2 regions of the Nocardioides sp. NPDC004968 genome follow, and region 2 is predicted to be linked to the other one. Evidence: predicted binding sites of a transcription regulator. Region 2 holds the regulator's gene; the other holds the start of a gene.

Region 1 (6,948 bases), on a different contig from region 2:
CGGCGCCGAGGTCCCCGAGGAGATCGTCGAGCGCCTCAGCGCCGCCGGCCCCGAGCCCGCCGACATCCGTGCCGAGGGCATCGCCGTGGCCGCCGAGCTCTGCCAGGAGCTCCTCGACGGAGGCGCCCCCGGGCTGCACTTCTACACGCTCAACCGCTCCAAGGCGACGCTGGAGATCTTCGCCAAGCTCAACGTGACGGTCTAGGCGGCGCTCACTTCTCGGCAGGACCGATCGACTGCGCGACCAGCGCGGACGAGAGCCCGGCGAACGGCAGCCCGGAGCCGGGCGTCGCGTGGGCGCCGGCGGCGTAGACGTTGGGGAGAGGGGTGCGCGGCCCGAGACGCTGGAACACCGTGCCGCGCCCCGACCACTTCACGCCCAGCGGCGACCCGCGCCAGCGGCGTACGAGCTCGGCGGCGCCCAGGTCGACACGATGTACGACGTGCTCGCGCAGGTCTATCTTGTGGCGCGCCAGCGCCAGCAGGACGTCCTCCATCAGCTTGCCGTGGGAGTGGATCGTCCAGGCGTGCTGCCCCTCGGGGGCGAGCCCACGGGTGCGTACGACCAGGGTGGGCTCGCCGTGGAGCACCAGCTCGTCGGGAAGATCGAGGAGGTGCTCGGGCAGCGAGGAGAGTCCGAGGTGGAACGTCATCGGCGGGATCGCCGGCAGCGTACGTTCCACCAGCGGCCGCAGCGCCGACAGCGAGCGCGGGTCGAAGGCGACCACGACCGCTCCGTCGGCGCCGAGATCGATCTCCCCGGCGGTGGTGCTGACCGCGACCGCCCGCCCGTCACGTACGACGATGTCCTCCACGCGGGTCGCGGTCTGCACCGAGACCCGGCGGGTGGTCATCCGGGCGGCGAGCACCTCCGCGACCACCCCCATCCCGCCCTCGACCCGCCAGGCGCCGAAGCGCTGCTCGAGATAGGCGGTGAGCCCCGCCCAGGCGGGTACGTCACGCAGCTCCTGCCCCGCCGCGACGAACGGGTGCGCCGCGATCAGCCGGAGCCGCTCGTCCTTGAACGTCTTGCGCAGCCGCTTGTGGAGGGTCTCGCGCGACCGGAACCGCTCCGCGACGGCCGCGGGCAGCGCCGAAGGCTCCCACGGCACCTCGAAGTAGTGCTGGCGCAGCACCTCCCAGTCCTCGCTGAACCTGGCGACGTAGTCGGTCCACCGCTGGCCCATGCCGGGGCCCAGCTCGTCGAAGGCCGCAAGCTGGGCGCCACGGGTGCCGCCGGGCACGGAGACCGAGGTCTTGTCGGCGAACCGGTGCTCGCGGATGACGTCCATCGGCACCAGCTCGAGCTCACGCTCGGCCGGCCGCCCGGACTTGCGGAACAGGTCGCGCATCACCGCGGGCAGCAGCGTCGAGGTCGCCGAGGCGTCCCAGGTGAACCCCGCCTCACGCACCGGCACCAGAGCGCCGCCGAGCTGACCGGAGGCCTCGAGAAGGGTCACCGAGTGGCCGAGCTTGGCCAGTCTGGCGGCGCTGGCCATCCCGGCGTACCCGCCCCCGAGGACGACAATGCTCGTCACTGGACGGGGTAGGGCTTGGTCGTGCCGTCGGACGGCTCCTCCGGCGGCGGGGCACCCCGTCTTCCGCGGCGGGTGAGCCTGCGCCAGCCTCCACGAACCGTGCGGATGATGAAGTACACCAGCACCAGCCCGGTCGCCAGCAGGGCCGCCGCGATGCCGGCGGCGGCCAGCGGGTGCTCGGTCGCGAACCAGACCACGCCGAGGACGAGGCCGTCCTCGGCCAGGCTGACCACCGAGTTGGAGACCGGCTCGGGGGAGGAGTTGACCGCCAGCCGCTCACTGGCCTTGACCAGATGGGACATGAACGCCGAGGTGCCGCCCACGACGCCGCCGACGGCCGCGTTGAGCGAGTCGGCCTCACCGGCGAGCAGGACACCGATCACGGCGCCGATCGTGGGCCGGATCACGGTGGAGATCGAGTCCCAGGTCGAGTCGACGTAGGGCACCTTGTCCGCGACGAACTCGATCGCGAACATCGCCCCTGCGGCCGCCAGCACCGGCCAGGTGCCGAGCACGTCAGGGATCTCCTCGGCCCCCGTCGTACGCTGCACGACGCCGAGCACCAGCACGACCAGATAGGCGTTGATGCCACTGGCCCACCCGCTGGAGAAGGTCAGCGCTAGAGATTCCATGGAGACATCTTGGCGTACGACACCGACAACCCGGACCCGGCCCGAGACCAGGCGCACGCGATCCCGTATTTACCTCCGTTGTGCCCCGTGCGGCAGAATGGGCTGATCAACGCAGAGTTCCCCCCACGTCGCAAGGAGACCGGATGACCATGACGACACCCGACGAGAACGAAGGTGTGGTCGTGAACGAGGACCCGGAGGTCGCCTACGAGGTCGCCGCCCTCGCTGCTGAGCCCGTGCCGCGGGAGATGACGTGGGCGGTCCGGCTGATCGTCGGTCTGATCGCGTTCAGCGCCGTCGTGGTCGTGGTCATGGTGCTGCGTTCCGATGACCTGGTGCGCGCGTGGGCGGAGGGCAACGCCTCGGCCAAGCGCATCCTGGAGACCGAGGGGCTCGAGGCCCTCATCAACCCGCCCACCGACAACCGGGTCAGCGCGCCGGCGTTCATCGCCCCCGCGATCACCCTGTTCGGTGTGATGGCCGTCATGCTCGGCGTGCTCGCGGTCTTCCTCCGCAACGGCTTCGAGTGGGCCCGCATCGTCATCACGTTCCTGGTGTTCATCTCCGCGGTGGCCAGCGTCGGCGGCATCCTGACCGGCCCGCCGGTGATCATCAGCGTGCTCACCACGATCGCGATCGTCATCGCCGCGGGGCTGCTGGTGGTGATGTGGCTGCCGGCCAACACCCGCTACATCCACCCGCCGCACCTCATCCGCGGCGCCGTCGCCGACGACTGAGCGACCCGCAGCACCGCTCGACACGCCCCGCCACCGAAACGTCTTGTGACTGTCGGTGGCGGGGTGTAGTTTGATCACGTGTTCGAACAGATGTTCGAACAACCAGGCTCTGGCGGGCGTCGTCCTCGACCCCCGACGCCCGCCGGAGCCGTCCACTGCGGGGTCGACCGTGAGCGAGAAGGACGACCCGATGCATCTGCTGCCGGCCACGACGCACAGCTACCTCTTCCGAGCCACCGAGACCCTCGCGGAGGCGATCGTGGCCGACGACGTGCCGAGCAGGTACGCCATCGCTCACGTCGCCGCACTCCAGGCCGCCGCCGCGCTGATCGCCGCCCGCACCGATCCCGTCGAGGCCGCGAGCCGCGCCGGTCGCCGTCGCCCGTGGAACGCCTGGGTCCGCCTCAAGAAGGTCGCGCCCGAGCTCTCCGAGTGGGCCGACTACTTCGCCGCAGGTGCCGCCAAGCGCGCCGCCGCGGAGGCCGGCTCCATCCGTGCGGTCACCGCGGAAGAGGCCGACGAGCAGGTGCGTGACGCCGACCGGTTCCTCGCCGTCGTCGAGGAGTCGCTCGGGCTGATGGCCCACACCTCGCAGGCCACCCCGCTCCGGCACGACCGCCTCGTGGGCTGATCCAGGTGTGGCGTACGCAGGGTGGGAGGCAGGGCCTACGCTTGGCCCCATGTCAGCTGGCTCCGCTTCAACCAGTCGTCGGGCAGGCGCCCGGACCGTCGCCGTCTGGGACGCGCTCGACCCGGTCCTGGCCTCCGGCCCGCTCGACGTCCTCGACATCGGCGGCGGCACCGGCACCTCGGCCGTACGCATCGCCGGGCTCGGCCACCGGGTCACCGTCGTCGACCCCAGTCCCGATGCGCTGGCCGCGCTCGACCGCCGGGCGCGCGAGGCCGGCGTCTCCGTCGACGCGCGCCAGGGCGACCTGGCCGCACTCTCCGACGTCGCCGACCCCAGCGGTGCCGACGTGGTGCTCTGCCACGGCGTCCTCGAGGTCGTTCCCGACCCTGCTGCCGCACTGGCGGGGATCCGCGAGGTGCTCCGTCCGGGCGGCACGCTCAGCCTGCTGGTCGCCCAGCGCACCGCCGCCGTCCTCTCCCGCGCTCTGGCCGGCCACTTCGCGCAGGCCGCCGAGCTTCTCGACGACACCACTTCCCAGGGGCGCTCCGGTCGACGTTTCGCGCTCGACGAGGTCACCGGGCTGCTCGAGGCCGCCGGCTTCGCGGTCTCGGACGTTCGTGGCGTACGTGTCTTCGTGGATCACGTTCCCGGGTCGCTGCTCGATGTCGACCCGGGTGCGACCAACGCACTGGTCGATCTGGAGCAGCGGGCATCTACGCGCGCTGACTACCTGCCGCTGGCTTCGCAGGTGCATCTGCTCGCCTCGCTTCGCTGACAGGCGCGTCCTTGGAGGATCGGGGTGACCTCCTCCGCTGGCGCTCCGGAGGCCACCCCGATCCTCCATGTCGACATGGACGCCTTCTTCGTGTCGGTGGCCATCAGGCACCAGCCCGAGCTCTGGGACCAGCCGGTGGTGGTCGGGGGACACGCCCGTGGCGTGGTGACCTGCGCCAACTATCCGGCGCGGGCCTACGGCGTGCGGGCCGCGATGCCGGGCTCGATGGCGAGACGGCTGTGCCCTCAGCTCGTCTCGGTCCGTCTCGACTTCGGTGAGGTCGCCGAGGTCTCCCATCAGGTCCGCGAGATCTTCCGCCGCGCCACCCCGCTCGTGGAGGTGGTCAGCGTCGACGAGGCGTTCCTCGACGTACGGGGAGCGACCAGGCTCTTCGGGAGCCCCGAGGAGATCGCCCAGCGGATCCGCCGCCAGATCGCCGAGGAGCTGAGCATCACCTGCTCGGTCGGCGTCGCGCCCACCCCGAGCGTGGCCAAGGTCGGCAGCCGCAAGGCGAAGCCCGACGGCGTCGTGGTCGTCCGGCCGGAGGAGATCCCCGGCTTCCTCCACCCGCTCGACGTCGGTGAGCTCTACGGCGTCGGCCCGAGCACGAGGACCCGGCTGCGGCGGCTCGGCTTCGAGACGGTGGGCGACATCGCGCGCACCCCGGTGCCGACCCTCCACCAGATCCTCGGCCCGCGCCTCGGCGGCCACCTGCACCGGCTCGCCACCGGCACCGACCAGCGCGAGCTGACGGGGCGGCTGGGCCCCGACCTGCCCGACCGGTCCACCGGCGCCCAAGAGACCTTCGGTCACGACCTGAGCGACCGCGAGGACATCGTCCGCGAGCTGCTGCGCCTCTCGGCCCGCGTCACCCGGCGGATGCGGCGGGCCGGCACGGTCGGCCGCACGGTCGCGCTGACGGTGCGGTTCACCGACTTCAAGACCATCTCGCGCTCGCGCACGCTGCCTGATCCCACCGACGTCACCCAGGAGGTGCACGCCATCGCGGTCCGCCTCTACGACGAGCTGAATCTCCGGGGCCGGGCGCTGCGCCTGGTCGGGGTCCGGGTCGAGCACCTGGTCGCCCGCGAGGGCACCGACCGGCAGATGGTGCTCGGCGAGCGGGAGCGGGGCTGGTCCGAGGCCGACCGCGCCATCGACCAGGTCGCCGAACGCTTCGGATCCAGCCTCGTACGCCGCGCGAGCCTGCTCGATCAGGGCCGGGGTTGAGCACCCGCCACTTCGCTTGACACAATCGGTCCTGGTTGTGCCATGTGGCAGAACGTCAAGGGGCAAGAATTTTCTGGGCTCACTACCGCCTTCAGGGTGGCCAGCCTAGACTTGGAGATGCCCCAACAGGACATGGGAGGTACGGTGCCACTCTCGGAAGAGGAGCTTCGCCTGCTTGAGCAGATGGAGCGCGCGCTCTCGGCGGAGGACCCGAAGTTCGCCTCCGCCCTCCGAGGCACGGCCTTGCGCCGTGCCCAACGTCGACATGCGGTCATCGCGGGCATCGTGCTCGCCGGTGGTGTCGCGTTGCTGATGACCGGTGTGATCTCACGGATGTGGATCGTCGGGGTGGTCGGCTTCCTGGTGATGCTGGCCTCGACCTCCGTGCTGCTCACCGCTCTTCGTGGTGCTGCCGCGGTCGAGGAGGACGACGGGGACCACACGCCCCGCAGCTCGTTCTTCGACCGGGCCAGCGAGCGCTGGAAGCAGCGCCGCCGCGACAACGACCTCTGAGAGAACGACCTCTCAGAGGGACCTCTAGGACGAGATCAGCTCCCGCTCGGACCGCGCGACCGGTCCGTCGGAGGCTGGCGCGGGCCGGCGGCGGAAGACCGACGCCGGCCACAGGCGTGCCCGGCGACGGGCACGCCGATCGGCGTGTTCCCTGAGCGTGGCCGAGACCAGGCGTACGTCGTCCCCGACCGCTGCGGTGTCACGGTGCTCCGCGTAGCGGTTGCGCTCGACGGCGGCCACGATCCGCTGCAGCGCGAGCATCGGCTCGCGATCCTGCAGATGCGGGGCCAGGCCGGTGGCCTCCTCCCGGGGTGAACGGGTCCCGGTCCAGGGGAGACCGAGGTCGATCGCGGTGTCGCCGATCTCGCTCCAGCCGGCCTCGGCGTCGCCCGCGAGCCGCGTCGTACGCCGCCGGCGCCGGATCACGGCCGGTGCCGCGAGCGCGATCAGGCCGACCAGGGCGACGATCCCCAGACCCGTCCAGACGGCGCCGGCGTTGGATTCCTCGGTGCCGGTGTCGGCGACCTCGGGCGTGTCCGGCTCCTCGCGCTGCGGGCGGTTGGGCACCGGGTCGACGCTCGTGCCGGCGCTGGGAACAGGCGCCTCCGGCTCGTTGCGGGCGTTGCCCAGCGCACCCGTGGTGTAGCCGGGTTCGCTGGTGTCTGCGGCCGACGGGGTCGGCTCGAAGCGGATCCAGCCGATGTCCTCGAACCACAGCTCGGGCCAGGCGTGCAGGTCGCGGCCGCGGAACTGCCACACGCCGTCCTCGTCCCGGTCGCCGCCCAGGAAGCCGAAGGCGACCCGGGCCGGGATGCCGAGCTCGCGAGCGAGCACGGCCATGGCCGTGGCGTACTGCTGGCAGTAGCCGATCTTGTTGTCGGTCAGGAAGTCC
Region 2 (6,948 bases):
AAGCGAGCGTCGGGTTTACCCGCGTGCCCGGCGTGTCGCCGGTCAAACACCGAAAGATTCCGGTTCAGCGGCGACGGACTGGCCTGGATGAGTAAGAATGACCCCCGTGACAAACATCTCCGGAGGAAATCGCGTCGGGTCGCGGAGAGGCACGCGCCCCAGAAACGGTCCCCGGCCACCTTTCATCTTGCCTGCGATCGCGACACTGGCCTTCCTCGTCATCTGGGGAGTGCTCGTGTGGGTCGCCGTCGGTTTCGGGGCCGACGCACGGGGAGGCGATTCCGGCGCCTGGGCGAAGCTCGCCATCGCGGCGGTCGTTGCAGTCGCCTGCCTCTTCCTGACCTTCACCTTCGCCGGGAAGGCCTGGCGGGCCTTCTCCGGCTCCCCCACCACGCCACCCACCGACGACTACGCCGGAAGCCACTCCAACGCCTACGTCGAGGAGCAGGACTACTCGGCCCCGGCCTACGCCGACCAGGCCTACCCTGAGCAGGCTTACCCGGAGCAGGACTACTACGGCACCGGCTCCTACGGCTACGACGACACCGGCTACGGCCGGCACAGCTCCGACACCGGGAGCCAGCCGCCCTACGGCGACACCTCGAACCGCTCGGCCTACACCGACACCGGCTCCCAGTCGCCGTACGGCTACCCCAGCAGCGATCAGGGCTACGGCAACACCGGCAGCCGGGCCGCCTACGGCGCATCTTCCTACCAGCCGCCGACCAGCCCGCCGCCCACCCCACAGCCCTACTACTCCAGCCCGCCGACACCGACGTCGACGCCGCAGAGCACTCCGGGGTACGGCTCGCAGGGATACGGCACGGACAGCTACCCCACCCAGCAGGCCGGCTCCCCGCAGTATCAGTCCGGCGCCTACCAGACCCCGACCGGCTACGGCCAGACCGGCTCGCGGGCTCGACTGACCCAGGACCCCGCCGCAACCCAGGCGATGCCCTCCCAGCGTCAGCCCCAGGACCCGCCGGTCGAACCGGACGACGAGTGGCCGCCGCGGCACGGCACTCGCAACAAGCAGTGGCCGCCGGCCGAGCCGGACAGTCCCTACCGCGGGCGCCACTGACCCCAACATGCGAGAGTGCTGCAGACGCTTCCCATCGTCTGCAGCACTCTCACTTTTCCCCGGTAGCCGGCCGCCAGGGTTGAAGGAGCAGCCGGACATCTATAGCGGCGCCCTACGGCGCGGTCGGAACGATCAGCGTCTGTCCGGACACGAGCATCGAGGACTCGAGACTGTTGAGCTCCTTGATCCTCTGCTCCATCTCCCGAATCGAGGAGTCGGTGCCGGCGACGGCCTTCGAGGAGATGTCCCAGAGCGTGTCGCCATCGCCGACGACCATCGTGTGGGCGGTGGAGGAGGGACTTTTGTCGGCACCGTTCTCCACGGCGAACGCCACCTTCGCCCCGATCAGCGCGATCCCGAAGAGCACGACGAGCGCGAATGCGAACACGACGACTCGGCCGCGACGAGTGAGCCGCACGCTCGAGCGTCGCACCTCCGGCACCGGACGCGGTGGCTCGGCTACGGGCAGCACATAGACTGTTGCACTCATCTCACGGCCTCCTGATCACCAGTCTCTCGATCACGTGTTCGATCGAGCATATGTTCGAAGGTAGATCACGTGTTCGAACAACGCAAGTAGCGACCCCAAGAATTTTCGAACGCCGACACGCGCCGACCACGAGGTCGAACAAATGTTTGATGTCGTGGTGCCAGAGGGACTAATGTGGTGACATGACCACGCAGAAGACAGGCACCGGATCAGGCGGTTCGAAGAAGAGCCGCGTCCGCGAGCTGCCCGACGGGCCGCCGGACGCGACCGGGCTCACGCCGCGTCAGCAGCGGATCCTCGCTCACCTGCGCGACAGCATCGAGCAGCGCGGCTACCCGCCCAGCATGCGCGAGATCGGCGCCGCGGTCGGGCTGACCAGCACCAGCAGCGTCGCCCACCAGCTCCGCGCGCTGGAGCAGCGTGGTCTGATCCGCAAGGACCCGAAGCGACCGCGCGCCCTCGAGGTCTTCCTCCCGGAGGTCATGGCCCACCGCAAGGCCATGTCCGGCGAGGAGCCCGAGTCGACGATCACCGCCGAGGCCGACATCAACCCCAACCCCGACGCCGCCATGGTCCCCCTGGTCGGGCGGATCGCGGCCGGTGGCCCGATCCTGGCCGAAGAGACCTCGAGCCAGCAGAGCATCGAGGACGTCTTCCCGCTGCCCAAGCAGCTGGTCGGCAACGGCGATCTCTTCCTGCTCTCGGTCTCCGGTGACTCGATGGTCGACGCGGCGATCTGCGACGGCGACTTTGTGGTCGTGCGCCAGCAGCCGACCGCCGAGAACGGCGAGATCGTGGCCGCGCTGATCGACGGCGAGGCCACCGTCAAGACGCTCTCCCGCAAGGACGGCAAGGTCTGGCTGCTGCCGCACAACGCTGCGTACGAGCCGATCGACGGCACCCACGCGACGATCCTCGGCAAGGTGACGGCGGTCCTGCGCAGCCTCTGAGTCCTGCGCCACCTCCCGGAACGAGTCCGGGAACACTGCGTGAAATCCAGCCGCCGGCCCATGACAGGGCCGGCGGCTGCGTCGTTCCCTACAGCGTGACCCAGACGCAGATCGACCGCCGTACCCTCATCGCCGCCGGGCTGGCGACCGCCGCAGGAGCCGGGGCCATCGCTCTCCCCGAGCCCGCCGAGGCGGCAGGCGGCACGCTCAACCACTTCCAGCACGGCGTCGCCTCCGGCGACCCGCTCCCGGACCGCGTGGTCATCTGGACCCGGGTCACGCCGACGGCGGACGCGACTCCCGGGTCCGGGCAGGGCGAAGAGGTCCTGGTCCGCTGGGAGGTCTCGCCCACCGCGGACTTCGGCCGCGTCACCGCGAAGGGATCCCAGCAGACGGGTCCCGACCGCGACCACACCGTGAAGCTCGACGTCACCCGCCTGGCGCCGGAGAGCTGGTACTTCTACCGCTTCACCTACAACGGCCAGACCAGCCGCGTCGGCCGCACCCGCACCGCTCCTGCCGCAGACGCGGCCCCGGAGAACGTACGTTTCGGGGTGGTCTCCTGCTCCAACCTGCAGGCCGGCTGGTTCGCGTCCTACCGCCACCTGGCCGCCCGCGACGACCTGCACGCGATCCTCCACCTGGGCGACTACCTCTACGAGTACGGCCCCGGCGAGTACGGCTACGGCATGGCCAACGAGGACGTCCGGCCGCACGAGCCGGCCCACGAGATGCACACGCTGGCCGACTACCGGATCCGGCACGCGCAGTACAAGCGCGACGTCGACCTCTCCGCCGCCCACGCCCGGCTGCCCTGGATCGTCACCTGGGACGACCACGAGTCGGCCAACGACGCCTGGCTGCTCGGCGCCGAGAACAACGAGCCCGGCGAGTACGACTGGATCGACCGCAAGACCAACGCCAACCAGGCCTACGACGAGTGGATGCCGCTGCGCGTCGATGGCACAGCGACGGTGGAGACCGACGGCCATCTCCACGACCGCATCTACCGGCGGCTGCGTTTCGGCAACCTGCTCGAGCTGAGCATGCTCGACCTGCGCTCCTACCGCTCCCAGCAGGTCGCCCGCACCGACCTCGCCGGCGTCGACGACCCCGACCGCACGATCACCGGCGACGAGCAGCTGGAGTGGCTCAAGGACGGCCTGCTCACCGACGCTCAGTGGAAGATCGTCGGCAACCCGGTGATGATCGCGCCGGTCACCTTGGGTGCGCTCCCGAAGAGCCTGATCACCCCGGTCAACGACGTCACCGGCCTGCTGCCCGACAACGGCATCGCCTACAACGTCGACCAGTGGGACGGCTACACCGCCGACCGCACCGAGCTCTTCGAGCACATCCGCAACAACGCGATCACCGACACCGTCTTCGTCACCGGCGACATCCACTCAGGTTGGGCCTGCGACCTGCCGTACGACTCCGCCGTCTACCCGCTCGGCAAGACCGCCGGCGTCGAGTTCGTCGCCACCTCGGTGTCCTCGAACAACCTCAAGGACATCCTCGGTGCGCCGCGCCGCACGGTCAGCCTGACGGTCGAGAACATCATCAGGACCGCCAACCGCCACGTCCGCTACCTCAACTTCGACGACCACGGCTTCTCCGTCCTCGACGTGACCCGCAACCGCGCCCAGATGGACTGGTACGTCATCGGCGAACGCAAGGACTCCAATACTGCCGCCACCTGGACCAGGTCGTACGCCACCGCAACCGGAAGCAACAGGCTCCATCACGTCACGCAGCCCGTCTAGGCCGTGTCCGCCGGACACAGCGGCACTCTGCGCTTAGACTGCCCAGGTCTGCCTTCCCGAACGTCTGGTATCTCATGCGAAACATTGCCCGCCGGATCAACCGCAAACAACGATCCCTCGTCTTGATCGCAGGCATGGTCGTCGCGACGTTCGTCGCCACCATGCCCGCAACCGGTTCGACGCCGGCGACCTCGGTGAGGACCGGCGGTGACACCAGCGCCGAGCAGCCGGTGACGGAGAAGGCGGCCCGGGAGGCGCTCGCCGCGGCCAAGAAGGTCAAGCGCAACCAGTCGGTGCGCGGCACCCGGCAGGTCGTGCCCGGGCGGCACGTCGCCGGCCGGCCCGACGCGACCATCGCGCTGACCGACCTGTGGAACGCCAAGGATGCCCTGGACGGCTCCAACAAGGCCGCCGCGCGGGAATTGCTCGCCCGCCCGCGCACCGCGGCCCAGACCTGCAGCGACGCGGTCTGCGTCCACTACACGCCGGGCAAGGGCGGCGACCGCGCCTCGACGACGTACGCGACCCAGGTCCGTGACGTGGTCACGAAGGTCCACAACCTCTACGTGCAGGCGGGCTACCGCAAGCCCGCCGCCGACAAGGCGGTCACCCCGGGCAAGGTCGACATCTACCTGGAGAACCTCTACGACGAGGGCTACTACGGCTACTGCGCGCCCGAGACGAAGGTCTCCAAGACCGCCGCGACGGCCTACTGCGTTCTGGACAACGACTACGCCACCAGCGAGTACGGCTCGTACAACACGCCCACCGAGAACCTCCGGGTGACCGCCGCTCACGAATACTTCCACGCCGTCCAGTTCGCCTACGACGCCGGCGAGGACCGCTGGATGATGGAGTCCACCGCGACCTGGGTCGAGGACGAGGTCTACGACAGCATCAACGACAACCGGCAATACCTGGGCTACGGCCAGCTCGAGGACCAGCGCAAGCCGCTGGACAACTCCTACGCCTCCAACCTCGGCATCTACGGCAACTGGATCTTCTTCCGCTACCTCTCCGAGCGCTTCGCCAGGGAGCGGGGTGGCCTGCCAGCCGTGGTCCTCGATATCTGGAACCGAGCCCCGTCGACCTACTCCACCCTCGCCATCCGCCGGGCGCTCGCCGACCGCGGCACCACCCTGAAGACGCAGTACGCCCGCTTCGCCGCCGCCAACCTGGCACCCTCGAAGACCTACAGCGAGGGCGGCGCCTACTACGCGCCGGTCTACGACGGCCGCACCGCGCTGCCCGCCAAGCGACAGACCGTCGACGGCAAGTTCACGCTGAAGCACCTCACCTACGCCTCGCAGCGCCTCGTCCCGAAGAAGGTGGGCAAGGGCTGGAAGCTGCGGGTGAAGGTCGACCTGGCCCGACCCAGCGCCAACGCCGCCGTGGTCAGCATCTTCCGCACCGACGGCACCCGCGGCGTCTACTACCTCAAGCCCAACAGCAAGGGCATTGCCACCAAGACCTTCGAGGGCTTCTCCTCGAAGCGGATCCGCAAGGTCGAGGTCACCTTCGCCAACGCGAGCAGCAACTTCAAGTGTGGCCAGGGCACCGCGTTCTCCTGCCACGGCGTCGCGACCCCTGACAAGGCCACCCATCGCTGGTGGGCGAAGACCTACCGCTGACCCAACCCACGCCGAGTCGGCTCGTCATAACGAGCCGACTCGGCGTGCATTTCGGTCAGGCCGAGGCCATCTCCGAGAGCCGCTTGAGGGCCTTTCGTACAACGTCGGGGTCGGTGGTGGCCCACATCGGCGGCAGGCTGGCCTTGAGGAATCCGCCGTAGCGGGCGGTGGCGAGGCGGGCATCCAGGACGGCCACGACGCCACGGTCGGTGGTGGTGCGGATCAGCCGGCCGGCGCCCTGCGCGAGCAGCAGCGCCGCATGGGTGGCGGCGACCTGCATGAACCCGTTGCCGCCGGCCTTGTCGGCCGCCTGCTGCCGGGCAGACATCAGCGGGTCGTCGGGCCGCGGGAACGGGATCCGGTCGATGATCACGAGCTGGCAGGTGTCGCCGGGGACGTCGAGGCCCTGCCACAGCGACAGCGTGCCGAAGAGCACCGTGTGCGGGTCGGCGACGAACTGCGCGGCGAGTTCGGGCAGCTGTGCGTCGCCCTGGGCCAGCGTGGTCAGGTGAGGCAGCTTCTGGCGCACGACCTCGGCGGCGGCCTCGGCGGCACGACGGGACGAGAAGAGCCCGAGCGTACGTCCGTCGGCGGCGTCGACGAGGTCGACGATCTCGTCGAGGGTCTTGGCGCCCATGCCGTCGCGCCCGGGAGGAGGCAGGTGGCGGGCGACGTAGAGGATCCCCTGCTTGCCGTAGTCGAACGGGCTGCCGACATCTAGGCCGATCCACGGCAGCACGTCATCGGTACGCTGCGCCGCGGCGCCCACCGCGGTGCGCTCCTCCGCCTTGAGCCCGAGGGATCCGGCCACGGGGCCGAAGTCGCCGCCGAGCTTGAGGGTCGCCGAGGCGAAGACGACGGTCTTCTCGGTGAGCAGCTTCTCGCGCATCTGCGCCCAGACCTGGAGCGGCGCGACGCAGAGCCGCGGCGGGATCCGGTCACCGCCCTCGTTGAGCCAGATCACGTCGCGCTCGGAGCCCGCGGCCATCCGCTCGGCGGTGGTGAAGACCTCCTGCAGGCCACCCTTGGC

Evidence for each region. The regulator LexA, encoded in region 2, represses DNA repair genes until DNA is damaged. The targets are predictions, from matches to a motif close to TCGAACANNTGTTCGA.
Region 1: a site for LexA is predicted at 2,990-3,005, ahead of ABZU72_RS05810 (SAV_6107 family HEPN domain-containing protein). Genes of this name have one in related genera too.

Annotation. Positions count from the first base shown of each region.
Region 1 covers NZ_JBEXJF010000003.1:237,959-244,906, reverse strand. Annotated here, with positions in the region: gene metF (methylenetetrahydrofolate reductase [NAD(P)H]) at 1-205, shown strand, start outside; gene ABZU72_RS05825 (NAD(P)/FAD-dependent oxidoreductase) at 213-1,538, opposite strand; gene ABZU72_RS05820 (DUF4126 domain-containing protein) at 1,535-2,170, opposite strand; gene ABZU72_RS05815 (hypothetical protein) at 2,314-2,907, shown strand; gene ABZU72_RS05810 (SAV_6107 family HEPN domain-containing protein) at 3,077-3,538, shown strand; gene ABZU72_RS05805 (methyltransferase domain-containing protein) at 3,588-4,313, shown strand; gene dinB (DNA polymerase IV) at 4,338-5,543, shown strand; gene ABZU72_RS05795 (DUF3040 domain-containing protein) at 5,688-6,056, shown strand; gene ABZU72_RS05790 (DUF3488 and transglutaminase-like domain-containing protein) at 6,081-6,948, opposite strand, start outside.
Region 2 covers NZ_JBEXJF010000016.1:83,703-90,650, forward strand. Annotated here, with positions in the region: gene ABZU72_RS16615 (hypothetical protein) at 188-1,081, shown strand; gene ABZU72_RS16620 (LysM peptidoglycan-binding domain-containing protein) at 1,194-1,571, opposite strand; gene lexA (transcriptional repressor LexA) at 1,754-2,521, shown strand; gene ABZU72_RS16630 (alkaline phosphatase D family protein) at 2,617-4,287, shown strand; gene ABZU72_RS16635 (MXAN_6640 family putative metalloprotease) at 4,410-5,918, shown strand; gene ABZU72_RS16640 (ATP-dependent DNA helicase) at 5,974-6,948, opposite strand, start outside.